Regions from separate parts of the Peribacillus sp. NPDC096447 genome, predicted to be linked through region 3. Evidence: predicted binding sites of a transcription regulator. Region 3 holds the regulator's gene; each other region holds the start of a gene.

Region 1 (5,155 bases), on a different contig from region 3:
ATGATTCAGACCAGTTGTTATTGGCCAGAAATATGCTCATCGATACATGGGGGAAAAGTACTTTTTAACTAATTTCAATTAAATTCCAAGATTGAGGAGTGAAATATAGGGAATAGGGGAATGTATAGTAGTATTGTGGATTTTATTAACAGAGGAGGGATTTTTTTGTCTGATAAATCTAAAAAAATAAATGATGAATCGAAAGAAACATTAACGAACAGGCAAGGGCACCCGGTAACGAATAACCAGAGTATTAGAACTGTAGGGAACAGGGGTCCTAGTACACTTGAGAACTATGATTTCCTGGAAAAAATCAGCCACTTCGATAGGGAGCGCATTCCTGAACGGGTCGTGCATGCCCGTGGTGCAGGTGCACATGGTTATTTCGTTCCGACCGGTAAAGCGGGGGACGAGCCTATTTCAAAATATACGAGAGCGAAGGTTTTTCAGGAAGAAGGTAAAAAAACCCCGGTATTCGTGAGATTCTCATCTGTTATTCATGGAGGGACGTCCCCGGAAACATTACGTGATCCCAGGGGATTTGCCGTTAAATTTTATACGGAAGATGGCAACTGGGATCTTGTAGGCAATAACTTGAAAATTTTCTTCATCCGTGATGCCATGAAATTCCCGGATTTGATTCATGCCTTCAAACCGGATCCGGTCACGAATATTCAGGACGGCAGGAGGATTTTTGATTTTTGCGCGAGTTCGCCTGAAACATTCCATATGGTTACCTTTGTGTTTTCCCCATGGGGCATACCAGCTAACTACCGCATGATGCAGGGGTCAGGGGTCAATACTTATAAATGGGTGAATGAGGAAGGGAAAGCAGTGCTTGTCAAGTATCATTGGGAACCGAAACAAGGGATCAAGAACCTGACACAACAAGAGGCAAATGAAATTCAAGCTACGAATTTCAATCATGCCACACAGGATCTATATGAAGCGATCGAACGCGGGGACTATCCTGAATGGGATCTCAACGTACAGATCATGAGTGATGATGATCACCCTGAGTTGGATTTTGATCCGCTGGATGATACGAAGATCTGGCCGAAAGATGAGTTCCCTTGGCTGCATGTCGGAACGATGGTATTGAATAAAAACCCTGAAGACTATTTCACTGAAGTCGAACAGGTTGCATTCGGCACAGGTGTCCTAGTGGATGGACTGGACTTTTCTGATGACAAGATGTTACAGGGACGTACATTCTCTTATTCCGATACACAACGTCACCGTGTTGGAGCGAATTATCTTCAATTGCCGATCAATGCTCCGAAGAAACGAACAGCCACGAATCAGACTGGCGGACAGATGCAATATGAAGTTGGCAGAGGCAGCCAAAGCCCCCACATCAACTACGAACCATCAACTGTCGGCGGCTTGAAAGAAGCCAAGCAGACGGGCAAGGAGTATACACCTATGGTGGAAGGGAAACTTGTTCGTGAGACAATCGATCGCCAAAACAATACGAAACAGGCCGGTGAAACATTCCGTGAATTCGAGGATTGGGAAAAGGACGATTTAATTTCCAATTTAGTGGCGGCATTGGCTCCTGCTGACAAGCGCATTCAGGAAAAAATGATAGCACTTGCCGAAGAGGCCGATGAAGAGTATGGCCGCAGATTGAAAGAGGGACTGGCCTCGGCTTCTGAACATACGGAATCTTCAAAACCACTTGGTGGGACGGATAACCCTGAGGACGCCGTTAGTAAAGGACATGAAGCGGATCCATATTGATTGGACTAAAAAAGAGGCAAACTTCCCTTTAAAGGGGTTTGCCTCTTTTTTTTAATGGGCATAATTGATGGATGTGTGGATTGTTGTTCTGATGATGCCTTGAAAACCAAGTGGGAAATTGATTGGCAAAAAACTTGATAATCATTTAAACTGAAACTACTCTATTTTTCTCTTATAAAGGAGATGAAAAAATGATTAAAATTCTTTCTGCCCTTTTCCTTCCTTGTCTACTTGTCATGCTATTTTCAAGAGTCACCTATAACAATGTCGTGGGCCTTGTTTTAACTGTTGCCTTGATTACAGCTTCCGCATATAAAGGTTATACGCATACAAACTTATTGATCATCGTCGATGCCTTATCCCTTACAGTGGGATTTTGGTTATCAAAAAGAATGATGAAACGTACATCCAAGAGCGCCTGACACAAAAGGTGCTTTTTTTGTACCCAATCTTGTCATCCCCCTCATCACATCATGAAGTCCATAAAACAAAAATAGAATGGATGTTCGCTTATTGCTGGTTTGTTTTAAGGCTATTGTGGTAGAATGTGTATATATGCTTTATCAAACCGGAATAAATAGAAGGGATATAGGCATGTCCCGTTTTCATATAAAAATATTTCAATAGGAGGCTATGCTTGGTGAAGGATAAGTTTGAGTTAGTCTCAAAATACTCTCCTCAAGGAGATCAGCCGGCAGCAATTGAAATGCTGGTCGAAGGGATTAAGGAAGGCAAGGAAATGCAGACGTTATTGGGGGCAACGGGGACAGGGAAAACGTTCACCGTTTCCAATGTGATTCAAAGAATCAATAAACCGACTCTTGTCATTGCCCACAATAAAACGTTGGCAGGGCAGCTTTACAGTGAGTTCAAAGAGTTCTTCCCTAATAATGCCGTTGAGTACTTCGTTAGCTATTATGATTACTACCAGCCAGAGGCTTATGTTCCATCCACGGATACATTCATCGAAAAAGATGCAAGCATCAATGATGAAATCGATAAACTGCGTCACTCGGCAACCTCGTCTTTGTTCGAAAGGAAAGATGTCATCATCATTGCCAGTGTTTCATGCATATATGGACTTGGTTCTCCTGAAGAGTACCGGGAGATGGTTGTTTCCCTCCGAACAGGCATGGAGATAGACCGGAATGCCTTGCTGCACAGACTCGTGGATATTCAATATGAACGTAATGATATTGCTTTCCAACGGGGGACCTTCCGCGTTCGCGGCGACGTGGTCGAAATTTTCCCCGCCTCACGTGATGAACATTGCGTACGGGTCGAGTTTTTCGGGGATGAGATTGACCGTATTCGTGAAGTCGATGCCCTGACTGGCGAAATTACCGGTGAACGAGATCATATCGCCATTTTCCCGGCTTCCCACTTCGTAACCCGCGAAGAGAAAATGCGGATAGCCATTCAAAATATCGAAACGGAACTGGAAGAGCGATTGAAGGAATTAAGGGAAGATGAAAAACTCCTTGAAGCGCAGCGCTTGGAGCAGCGGACCCGTTATGATCTGGAAATGATGCGGGAAATGGGCTTTTGTTCAGGGATCGAGAACTATTCCCGCCATTTGACGCTTCGTCCCTCAGGTGCGACACCATACACTTTAATGGATTACTTTCCAGAGGATTTCCTATTGGTCGTGGATGAATCACACGTAACCCTCTCGCAAATCCGCGGAATGTTCAATGGAGATCAGGCGCGTAAGCAAGTGCTCGTCGATCATGGCTTCCGTCTGCCGTCTGCGAAAGACAACCGCCCGCTAAGATTTGAGGAATTTGAAAAAAAGGTCCATCAATCCATATTCGTTTCGGCAACTCCGGGACCATATGAACTCGAACATACGCCGGAAATGGTTCAGCAGATCATCCGTCCTACCGGATTGCTGGATCCGACGGTGGAAGTGCGGCCGATTGAAGGGCAAATAGATGACTTGATCGGTGAAATACAGGAGCGCGTCAAAAAGAACGAGCGTGTGCTCATAACGACCTTGACGAAAAAGATGTCTGAGGATTTAACTGATTATTTAAAGGAAATCGGCATCAAGGTTCAATATCTTCATTCGGAAGTGAAGACCTTGGAAAGGATAGAAATCATCCGGGAACTTCGAATGGGCAAATATGATGTTCTTGTTGGAATCAATCTTTTAAGGGAAGGCCTCGATATTCCGGAAGTGTCGTTAGTGACCATTCTGGATGCAGATAAAGAAGGGTTCCTTCGCTCGGAACGTTCGCTTATTCAAACGATGGGCCGTGCAGCCCGTAATTCCAACGGCCACGTCATCATGTATGCAGACCGCATCACGAATTCGATGGAACTTGCCATCAATGAAACGAGGCGGCGCCGTGAAATCCAGGAAAATTATAATAAAGAGCATGGAATAATGCCTCAAACCATTCAAAAGGATATCCGCGACTCCATAAGGGCGACTCATGTAGCCGAAGAAGGCGAAGAGTATAAGGAAGACCTTGCACCAAGCCTCGCGAAGCTTCCTAAAAAAGAGCGTTTAAAAGTGATGGCAAGCATGGAAAAAGAAATGAAGGAAGCGGCAAAGGCACTGGACTTCGAGCGAGCTGCCGAGCTGCGTGATTTATTACTAGAGTTAAAAGCGGAAGGGTGACGAAACATGGCAATGGATAAAATTGTGATAAAAGGCGCCAGGGCCAACAATTTAAAGAATATTGATATCACGATACCGAGAGACAAACTTGTTGTGCTGACCGGATTATCCGGATCTGGAAAGTCTTCCTTGGCTTTTGATACGATTTATGCAGAAGGGCAAAGACGTTATGTAGAATCACTGTCCGCTTATGCTCGTCAATTCTTGGGCCAAGTGGATAAACCGGATGTCGATGCGATTGAAGGTTTGTCACCAGCCATTTCCATAGACCAGAAAACGACCAGTCGAAATCCTCGTTCAACCGTAGGGACTGTTACGGAGATCTATGATTATTTAAGGCTGTTATTTGCACGGGTCGGCAGGCCGACCTGTCCAATCCATAATATTGAAATCACCTCACAAACGATTGAGCAAATGGTGGACCGCATTCTTGATTACCCTGAACGAACCAAGCTTCAGGTATTGGCACCGCTTGTCTCAGGCAGAAAAGGTACACATGCGAAAGTTTTGGAGGAAGTTAAGAAACAAGGATATGTCCGCATTCGTGTGAACGGGGAAATGCATGACCTCAGCGATGAGATTACTCTCGAAAAAAATAAAAAACATTCGATTGAAGTCATCATAGACCGGATCGTCATTAAAGAGGGTATCATGGCCAGGCTTGCAGATTCATTGGAAAGTGCTTTGCAGCTTGGCGAAGGCAAAGTCATCATTGACGTCATGGGTGAGGAAGAGCTGCTGTTCAGTGAACATCATGCTTGTCCATACTGCGGATTTTCGATTGAA
Region 2 (5,155 bases), on a different contig from region 3:
TCTTTATCCCACATAGCTACTAGGTCTGGTCTTTTACCTAATAATGAGCGTTCAAAACATACTTTTAACCCTTTGCAATATGGACACCCTGTTCCATTAGTTCTTGATGCTAATTTAGCCTTATAACTTGGATGTCCTTCTTTGCATTTCCACCATACATGCTGTCTTCCTTTTGGAGGAACATCACTTGGCTTTATATCACCGTTTAATTCATAGTCCCATTCATTGGCCAATTCTGGATAACCACTTGCTAGGCTCTTCTTCATTTATACCACTCCCAAAACATAGCTTCTTTTTTTATTCATATCCCAAATTTACAATAATAGACAATGGAGGATTGTTCTTACTTTTATTTTAACTCTACTTTAGATTCCCTCATCCGATTCTGAAAAATTAAGTGGATTAGTAAGCACTTCCTAAACTTTCTGAGAATTCTCCTTAATGAGTATCTCAACTCTTACTATTAGCTGTTCGGTCATTAGTAGACCTCCTTTAAAATTAGCTATTAAACCATGTCCTTATTCATAATTTAAATAAAATATGGATACCTACACCTAATTTGTAAAAATATAGTATAATTTTCTTATTGAATATTGAAATAACAGATAGGAGAGGATTAGTATGGCTGATGTTAATTTTTTTGTGGAACAAAGGGAACAATCAAGAATCAAAACTGCCATTCTCACTAAATATTTTGATGTTTGGACTAAAATAATTCTTCCGAGGTCAAACGGAAAGATAGCTTATGTCGATTTATTTAGTGGGCCAGGCAAGTTTAGTGATGGCAGCGTATCAACTCCACTTCTCATCTTAGAAAAGTGTATCAATGATGATAAGTTACGCAACAGTGTAGTTACAGTTTTTAACGATGCGCATCCTGATATTAGTCAGCAATTAAAGGATAACATTATGGATTTACCTCATTTAGGAACTTTAAAATTTAAGCCTCAAGTTCTAAATACTGAAGTTGGAGATGAGATTGCAGGTATTTTCTCTGCAAAAAAACTAATACCTATTCTTGCTTTTATTGACCCTTGGGGATATAAAGGATTAACAACCAAATTAATAAATGCACTCATAAAGGATTTTGGTTCGGACTGCATTTTCTTTTTTAATTATAATCGTATTAGCATGGGGATTAATAATCCGTTAGTTGTACAACATATGAACGCACTATTTGGAGAAGAAAGAGCAAACGAGATGCGTGTAAAACTTAAAGATTTGAGTTCTGAAGAGAAAGAAGCTTATATAGTTAACGAATTAGCCGAAGCTCTTTCTGATGAACATTCAAACTTAGTTTTACCTTTCCGTTTCTTAGATGAGAAAAAGAATAAAACAAGTCATTATTTAATCTTCGTCTCAAAGCATACACTTGGCTATACCATTATGAAGGATATCATGGTTAATGAAAGTACTATGAAGGATGATGGTGTGGCTAGTTTTTCTTACATACCTGTAAAACACATAGAGAAATATCAGAATGTTCAATTATCTCTCTTAGCACAATATGAGAGACCGCTAGATAGCTTAGGAAAAGAGTTAATAAGTATATTTAAAGGAAAAACATTGACTGTTAAACAGATTTTTGACCATCACCAAGTAGGTACCCCTTTTACTTCTGCTAACTTTAAAGAAGCTCTAAGGAGATTAGAAGATGAAGGTTATATTATTGCTGACCCTCCAGCTATAAAAAGGCCAAATAGGAATGGATTAAAAACAATGGGCGATAAAGTAAAGATCACCTTTTTAAAATAGAACGTTTGTTCTTGTAAAAACTTCCCAATGCTGTAGTATTAATGTATACTATGCCTAGGAGGGATAAAATGGCTGGTAATTCAAGTATTGAGTGGACTGAAGCAACTTGGAACCCTGTCACTGGTTGCAACAAGGTTTCAGATGGTTGTAAACACTGCTATGCAGAAAGAATGGCAAAACGCCTACATGCGATGGGTAACCCTAGATATGAAAATGAATTTAATGTGACACTTCACCATGATTTAATAGATGCGCCTAAAAAGTGGGTTAAACCTAAAAAAATTTTTGTTAACTCAATGTCAGATTTATTTCATGAGCAGATACCTTCTGAATTTATTCAACAGGTATTCAAGACCATGAATGAGACACCCCAACACTCCTATCAAGTTTTAACTAAACGGCCTGAAAGAGCTGTAGACCTTTCTGATCGGTTAAACTTCACCCCTAATATTTGGATGGGAACTAGTGTTGAGAACGTAAAAGTTATTAATAGGATTGAACTTTTAAAACAAGTGCCTGCAAAAGTTAGGTTTCTATCTTGCGAACCTTTACTTGGTCCACTTGATGACCTTAATTTAACCAGAATCCATTGGGTCATAGTTGGTGGGGAGTCTGGCCCAGGTGCAAGACCAATGGAAGCAGATTGGGTTAGATCAATCCGTGACCAATGCCAAACTCAAAAGGTAGCATTTTTCTTTAAACAATGGGGAGGCGTTCAGAAACATCGGTATGGTAGAGAATTAGATAATAGAACATATGATGAATACCCAAATGAAATCCTTGCTTATTAAAGTAAGGATTTCATTTTATCCATTTGGTGTGCCTCTATTACTAATTCAATTATCAAAACCTAAATTATAAAAAACCTTAATAATAAAAGAGGGTACATACCCTTTTGTCTTTATAACGCACCCGGTAGTTGTATAAAGTATCACTGGACATACAAAACCATCCAGACCTGGTTAGCTGAGCCGCTTAAACTTTCTCTATATTTTAGCCCCATTCCTTTTAGTTTTCTTCTGACGGTCATTAAAAGAACACATTTTAGAATATTCCAGATTCTAAACAAATTAAAAAAAGAATCTCTAAAGAGATTCATTAAGGAAAAAAATCTGCCAAATTAATTGGAGGATGTTTAGGTGTATCTTCTAATTTATCCACTAATTTTCCATTTTCATCAAAAATGTAAACGGATGGTTTCCAAGTCATCCAATCTTCGGATGCAGGAATCAAAAAATACGAACAGATAAGGATTAACGATAATTTTGATAAAATTTTCATTTACATCCCCCAATTTAATGTTTTTCTATATTTTACCTGAAGATATTGATCAATAGGCATATTAATTGCACATTTTTCACCTGTGACCTGAAATAATTGTATAAATTCACCACTTTACTAGTTTCAGTTTTATAGTGTATTAGATATAATAGATTAATAAACAAAAAAGCCTATTCACTTTGCCGGAAGTGGATAGACTTTTTCGAAATGGTGGTGAGCAAATGGATAAAGATACTGTAGTTGCAGTCTGTGCACTGCTATCAGTAATAGTTTCCATAATCGGACTTGTAGTATAAGTATACTGGCTTAAGGTGCGCCAACACCTTAAGCTTTTTTTTTATGTTAATATTAATATTAATGTTAATTACATTATGCGGTTTTTTTGGCCCACTTGCAAGTATTTACTGGAATACTAATATAGTTACACACTAATCCACTGTAACAGTCAGTTAAATTACTTGACCATATTGTCTTAACTCCACCTTAAAACGCAGTTGTAGTCCCTAAATTATATTTTTAATTGATTAATTTTAAAAAGGTAAATTATCCTTTATTATAGGGTGTACTTTTCTTACTAAATCTGTAATGTCATTTTCTCCGTTGTAAACAACACTAACAATTTGAAAGTCGTTTGGATAGCGAACAGAGTTTTTTATCTTTTGTATCCACTCATAAGCTGATATAGCAGCAGTCCATTCCGGTTCTTTTCTAAAGTCAGTTGTTATTACTGAACAACTTCCGGACTGTAAGAACTTAGCACCGTTCGCAAACAATTGAACCTCAATCTGAATTTCCATTTATATACTCCTAAATCTCTGTGCCTTTTCCTTCCTGAATTTTAAAAGGGCTTTTTTTAATCCTCAACGATCACACTAATAATTTCATTAAATTTAATTTTCTTGTAGGAACTATCTTTCTTCTGAATACTTAACTCTATCGTGACAGGATCAATATACACACAGAATCCATGCAGTTCAATTGGATCTCCCTCGTTATACAATCTAAAGCTTATCGGTAAATGATATTCCATTGCATAATGAATATTGTTTTCAAATTCTTCAACCTGGTATTCATCTAGGACAGGTTTTTTATTTAAGAAATAATCGTCCTTATCCTTTCTTTTTTGTAATGCTTTATGTTCTGGTAACATCAATGCTGCTTTCCATTTAATGATTCCTCTATCACGAATTGTACCCATTAGAAGGATCCCTCCTTTTCATTTATTATATACGAACTAGTGTTCCTGTAGGAAGGAGGAAAAAATGAAAGAACGGAAGCCGCGTTTTCCGCGCAGCTTCCGTCCCGATCTTCCGGACAACTAACTCAAATACCGATTTCGGATGACCCCCATGTGATGAATCTCGTGTCCTGCGATGCCGTACGCGAGGGCACGCGCCGTAATGCTTGCGTTGTTGGCTGTGCCTTTGCGGGACCACGCCTCCGCCGGTAACCCGCGCAGAAGTGTGATCGTCGATTGCCGTACGGCCCGGTAGTCTTCGGCCAATTGCGCGGTTGTCCAGCTTCCGAAAGGAGGCATGAACAATTCCTGGTCGAAACCGGACAGAGGCGTCTGGTCCCCTCTTGCGAACCGGAGCAGGCGGTAGGTCATGACGCGTTCTCCGTCTGCGATGTGGCCCACGACTTCTTTCAGCGTCCATTTTCCTTCCGCATACCGATACGCGCCATTGCTTTCGGTCAACGATGCCAGCAGCTCGGTCATTTGCTTTTCCTGGGCGAGCAGAATGTCGATGATGTTGCCATCCGGCACCAACCGGATATACTCTCCGAAGTCCCCGGCATATTCTTCTTCTGACGGTCTTTGATTCATGCGTAATCACCTCTCTATGGAGTTATAGAAAATTAAAATGCTCTTTCCAATGCTCTACCGCGATTTTTTTGCAAATTTCGTAATTTCGGCATGTATAATGAATTCGCGAAAGGATAAAACTTTCCTTCCAATAATTGTACGAAGACACAAAGATAAGTACATTGGGGACATGAATTTGAGTACATAGAGTTATTAATCCACTCAAAACCGCACCAATTCAATCTCTAACTGTTTTGAGATACAAAATCGAGTACATTATATACAGTCATATAAATTTATCTGTAAACACAA
Region 3 (5,155 bases):
CATCCTGGATTAATAGTATTTCAGCTTCTTTAGTTTTAAATAGTTCGAGCATGTCAAAAATGCCATCCCGATTCAACTCATAACCACTTGCCTGTTCTTTTATTATGGAAATGACTTCAACATCCATCTTTTCTGCCAATTTGACTAACTCATCTTCCTGCCTTGCCAATGATGTTTCCTGTGACTCTTTTTCTGTGCTGACCCTACAATAGATTACCGCCTTCATAATACCCTACCTTCACTACTTACTGCTCACTGGCCAAATTCTGGACAATTTCTTCCCCTTTAACCGGTATGACGATGACTTGACCAGGTTTAATTGTATCCGCCCTGACTCCATTATGCTCTTCTATCCAACCAATGAATTCTTTTTTTGTCAAATTTGCTTCTTCATATTCTTCGGCGATTCCCCATAGGGTATCACCTTCACTTACTTCTATAGAAAGGAAATTCTTTTTTGGATCATTGTTCAATGTACAAGAGAATAAAATTGAAAAGATGAATACTGATCCCGCTAATAGAATCGTATAAATATAATTTTTGTATAAATTTTTCATAAATATCCCTCCAAAGCGAATGTTCGTTCGTATGTTATGGTCAAATTATAATACGAACGTTTGTTTCAGTCAACAACAAAATTCGAACTTATGTTTGTATAGAGTTGGGGGCCATGCTATAATGTAGCAAAGAACATTGGGGAAGAGGTGCACAAATGACTAAACTATCAAAACGGCAGCAAGATATTCTTGATTTCATTAAAGAAGAGGTCCGCCAAAAAGGGTATCCACCTTCCGTACGGGAGATTGGCGAAGCAGTGGGACTTGCTTCAAGTTCAACAGTACACGGACATTTATCACGCCTTGAAAGCAAAGGCCTGATTAGACGTGACCCAACCAAGCCAAGGGCCATTGAAATAATGAATTTGGAGGAAGCGAACAATATTCCCAAAGTCAATGTCGTGAACGTGCCGTTACTTGGAAAAGTAACAGCGGGAATGCCGATAACGGCCATTGAGAACATAGAAGAATACTTTCCGCTTCCCGAAAGCATGGTTCCACATGATGACCATGTATTCATGCTGGAAATCATGGGTGAAAGTATGATCGAAGCAGGAATTCATGATGGGGATTATGTCATCGTGAAACAACAAAGCAATGCCAATAATGGAGATATCGTCGTGGCCATGACGGAAGATGATGAAGCCACTGTAAAACGATTCTTTAAGGAACCGGATTACATAAGGCTTCAGCCTGAGAACTCGAATATGGAACCAATTATTTTACGAGATGTTTCGATACTTGGAAAAGTAATAGGCTTATATAGACAAATACACTAAAAGCGCTAACCGCGCTTTTTTTGTTTGTTTAATTTATGTCCCGAATTCTCTCAATATGCATATGGAAGAGTAGATATTGATATATTTTTTAATAGAATCAGGTTTTCATGGGAATTTAAACATCCTTTATTACGGATGGAAGTTATACTATTTCCTAATATTTACTTTGGTAACAATCTGATTACAATAAAAAAGAGAGCTTAAACTACCGCTCCCAGTTAAAATTCACTTCACTCGTAATCTTTGGTTCACTTTAATGAGATTAAGATCAACCAAGCCATTCCACTGTTGAATCTGCACTTGTGTAGAACCGTATGCTTTTGCAAGCGCAGAGACGGTATCCCCTTTTTGGACAATATGATAAACCTCTTCAATGCTTGCATCATATTTTGTTAAACCGCTTGTTTCGATAAGGTTCACCAGTTTTTCAATATATTTGGGATCCGAGGCGTACCCCGCATCGAATATTGCTTTGAGTGCTTTTCTGTAATCTTTTTCTCCAATGACAGCTGTATAAAGACTTCTATTCCATGAAGTCCCCTTTACATATAAATTGGCAAGATCTCGAAGACTTTCTTCCCAAGATGGGTATTTTCTGAATTTGTTCCATACTTGAACGGGCACACCATTGACATATTCCATTGTCTGAATAATGATAGACTCACCCTTGAAGTCACCTTTTGTACCGAATATATTTTTTCCTTTGCTTGCTAATAAACTTGTCCCATATCCACTCTCCAAACAAGCTTGTGCAATGACAACAGAAGGTAATATTTTAAACTCCTGTTGAATTTTCTGGGCATAGGGAGCAATTTCCTTAATAAATGTTTCCTTGCTCATTAGAACCTCCCATTAAATGGTATTACTTTATTTTTCACTGTTTATCTTCATTCTTATCGTATTCTCATCTATGAAAAAGGTTACAGCAAGTCCCGCACAAAAGGTTCTGATGTTTGGCTAATTGTTTTTATTATAGATTATGGCTCGCTCCGCGTATTATTTATCCATTTCCCCACCAACCAGGAAAAGCCGCCAATCCATATAATTAAATGGATTGACGGCTTTTTAAATTGAACACTGGAAATCTACAAAACTTGTCTATAACTTTTATTAATTCATTTTAAATTTGTAATCATTGTATAAAACCTTGATGAAAAACAAAAATTAATTTTGAAAACTTCATTTCAAGGTGGTGAAATCATGGACTACCCAACCATCCATACAAACTTTTGGGATGCAGTGATAGCCATTCCTACCATCATGATTCTTACTCAACTTATTAAGGTCATGTTTCATATTCATCCAAAATTCATCCCTGCCATCGCTTTGGGTCTTGGCTTGTTCATTTCCATTTTCATCAGTCATCGTCATCACTTGGTTTCAGGAATTTTCATGGGCTGGTTTTATGGCTATGCAAGCATAGGCAATTATGCTGCACTCAAAACTGGTATTTTGTCTTATAGAGAATCCTATAAAAAGACGGATTAAACCTATACAGGTTGTCTCTCGCTGCAATTCAGCAATCTTTTTATTAAACACTAAAACCCATGTTAACATCCCATTACACACATCCAAAAAACCCCTTCTCAATTAAGAGAAGGGATCAATTTGTCGGGAAAAGTAAGTTATCCTTTATGTTTTTTACACTCCTGACTAGCCGAGCAGGCTTGGCAGACAGTCGGCGGAAAGGAAGCGGATTTTCTGCAATCGACTGGATCTTTTTTAAAAGAAAAGACTTGAGGCAAACTCAGAAATTTGTCTACAGTCTGATACCCTCTCAAAGAAGAGAAGGCATTTCACTATTTCTCAATATAGACCGAACGAATCAGCGTCCGGGTTCTTTCAATACCATACACATTTTTTTCCTTGACATCTATTGTTACATTATAAACACCTGACTTAGGTACTTCTGGAAGGGTGCCAGTAAAATTTTCTGTATCCATTGCCTTAATTGAGCTTTTTTCACTAATTTCATTACCGGTTTCATCTATTAGATGAACCGAAAATGTTGTGCTGATTGGCCTTTTTTTATCATTCATTGGGTTCTTTATTAAAAATTTTGCATCTTTTTGCTTAACTTTACCGGCCATACTTAATGTAATGGGATTCTTTTCGTTAAATTGTGCTGTGAACAGGTAGGCGTCTTTTGGCGATTTAGTCTTCATTCGCACTTTCCAATCACCAATTTCAAGGTTGTTTCTATTGAATGATTGGATGGTTACACCATTAAAAAAGGAAGTTTCATTTTTGGCTGAATGAACCTTTAAGGAAGGTGAATACTTTTTATTGGACGGAGAAATCAATTCAACCTTGACATCATTTGAGGCTGTATATATGTTTATATTGCCTGGGGCTGCTTCATTTACATGGAAGCTTTGTTCGATCCAGACATTTTGTTTCAGGACATCACCCAGAACGGTTTGAGCGAGTGCGGTGGTAATGACATCATCTTCAACCCGTTCTTTATAATTGATATTATATTCAGGGATCCCAGCGGTGGAAGTGCTTCTTAAATATGGTTCAATTCTTGAAAATACTGCTGAGCCGACTCGTATATTGTCGTGATCAAAGTTGGGATCTGAAAATAAATGTGTTGCATAGGGTATTTTTGTACTCCATACATTCACTAGACCATCATTTTCCCCATATGAAGATAAATATTGTCCACCCATTGATAAGGCTGATAGAACCGGGCCTCTGTTCATGCCTGCCACAGTGAAATACATGTTTTTACGAGAATTAACATGGTTATCCGTGAAAGAACGAAATTCCGCCATTTTACCAACTTGTAAAGAATAAGTTCCCTCATCTTTTTGACCTAATAGGGAACCAAGCCAGCCCGCATACCAGCTATAAGCCAAATCAGCTAGGTGAGAACCATGATGAGGGGAAGCTAAAGTGATCACCCTTCCAACATATTGGTGTGCTCCATAGTGCACTAGAGCCGCTTGGGTATCTGGGCCCCCTTTGCTGTGAGCTATAATATTTACTTTTTCGCCCCCGAAATGGTTACTGATTTCTGCAAGCATTTGAGCTAAAAGCCTTCCATTAGCATATTGGCTCACTGATCCATTTCCAGCTGAATCATGAAGCTGAACAAAAACAGTTTGGTAGCCTGCTTCATACGCTTTGGTATACATATCATTGACACCATGATAATCCGTTTCACCGTACCAGCTGGTTGAACTGCCGTTTTTCCCTTGAACAAACACGATCGGTGGTTTCTTCGTATCAAGATTGGGAGGAATACTTCCAAGAAACCAATCCCCTGGACTGAAAGTTTCGGAAGGAGGCTTTAATTTTCCTGCTGAGGAAATGTCTGGCTTAGCCATAATCAATATGGTTAGAATGAGGACAAGAAAAACGACATAATTGATTACATTCCTTTTCAATTGTTATCTCCTCCAATATCATGTGGAATTTTTTCGAACTCATCCTATTATCAACGCCCTCCTTCCAGGCTTTTCATAGCCTTCATAGTATATATTTGTACTTTTGCATACCATTACCTGCTATCTTCATAAAGATGGGAGAAAAAAACTAGAAGAATTCATAAAAAATGGAGATATAGTATGATGGTTTGCCTTCGATTCGTTTATGTATACAGTCATTTTCCATTTATGAAATTGTCCTTATAGAGGAAATCCATATATCGAATGCAGTATGTTCACGAAGAAAAAGAGAATAAGCCCTTCTCCTGCAAAGGATATAGGGCTTGACTTTTTTATGATCATCCAAATATTATTGTTCGAATTTGCCACTGTCCAATTGCTCCTATTCATGGTGTTTTGAAGTCCTATACATTAAGTAAATTGTTGA

What was found. The regulator LexA, encoded in region 3, represses DNA repair genes until DNA is damaged. The targets are predictions, from matches to a motif close to CGAACATATGTTCG.
Region 1: uvrB (excinuclease ABC subunit UvrB) is a predicted target of LexA. The motif match lies at 2,239-2,252, and genes of this name have one in related genera.
Region 2: ACIQZD_RS23325 (YolD-like family protein) is a predicted target of LexA. The motif match lies at 4,267-4,280, and genes of this name have one in related genera.

What each region holds. Positions count from the first base shown of each region.
Region 1 covers NZ_JBIWEV010000004.1:266,834-271,988, reverse strand. The annotation lists gene ACIQZD_RS15710 (catalase) at 121-1,743, shown strand; gene ACIQZD_RS15705 (CsbA family protein) at 1,935-2,165, shown strand; gene uvrB (excinuclease ABC subunit UvrB) at 2,384-4,369, shown strand; gene uvrA (excinuclease ABC subunit UvrA) at 4,376-5,155, shown strand, end outside.
Region 2 covers NZ_JBIWEV010000009.1:47,051-52,205, reverse strand. The annotation lists gene ACIQZD_RS23350 (zinc-ribbon domain-containing protein) at 1-266, opposite strand, end outside; gene ACIQZD_RS23345 (three-Cys-motif partner protein TcmP) at 622-1,755, shown strand; gene ACIQZD_RS23340 (DUF5131 family protein) at 1,824-2,546, shown strand; gene ACIQZD_RS23335 (hypothetical protein) at 2,854-3,036, opposite strand; gene ACIQZD_RS23330 (hypothetical protein) at 3,567-3,833, opposite strand; gene ACIQZD_RS23325 (YolD-like family protein) at 3,890-4,234, opposite strand; gene ACIQZD_RS23320 (DinB family protein) at 4,355-4,864, opposite strand.
Region 3 covers NZ_JBIWEV010000003.1:517,908-523,062, forward strand. The annotation lists gene ACIQZD_RS13755 (YneB family resolvase-like protein) at 1-226, opposite strand, end outside; gene yneA (cell division suppressor protein YneA) at 246-557, opposite strand; gene lexA (transcriptional repressor LexA) at 713-1,336, shown strand; gene ACIQZD_RS13770 (glucosaminidase domain-containing protein) at 1,562-2,176, opposite strand; gene ACIQZD_RS13775 (hypothetical protein) at 2,537-2,824, shown strand; gene ACIQZD_RS13780 (esterase/lipase family protein) at 3,136-4,668, opposite strand.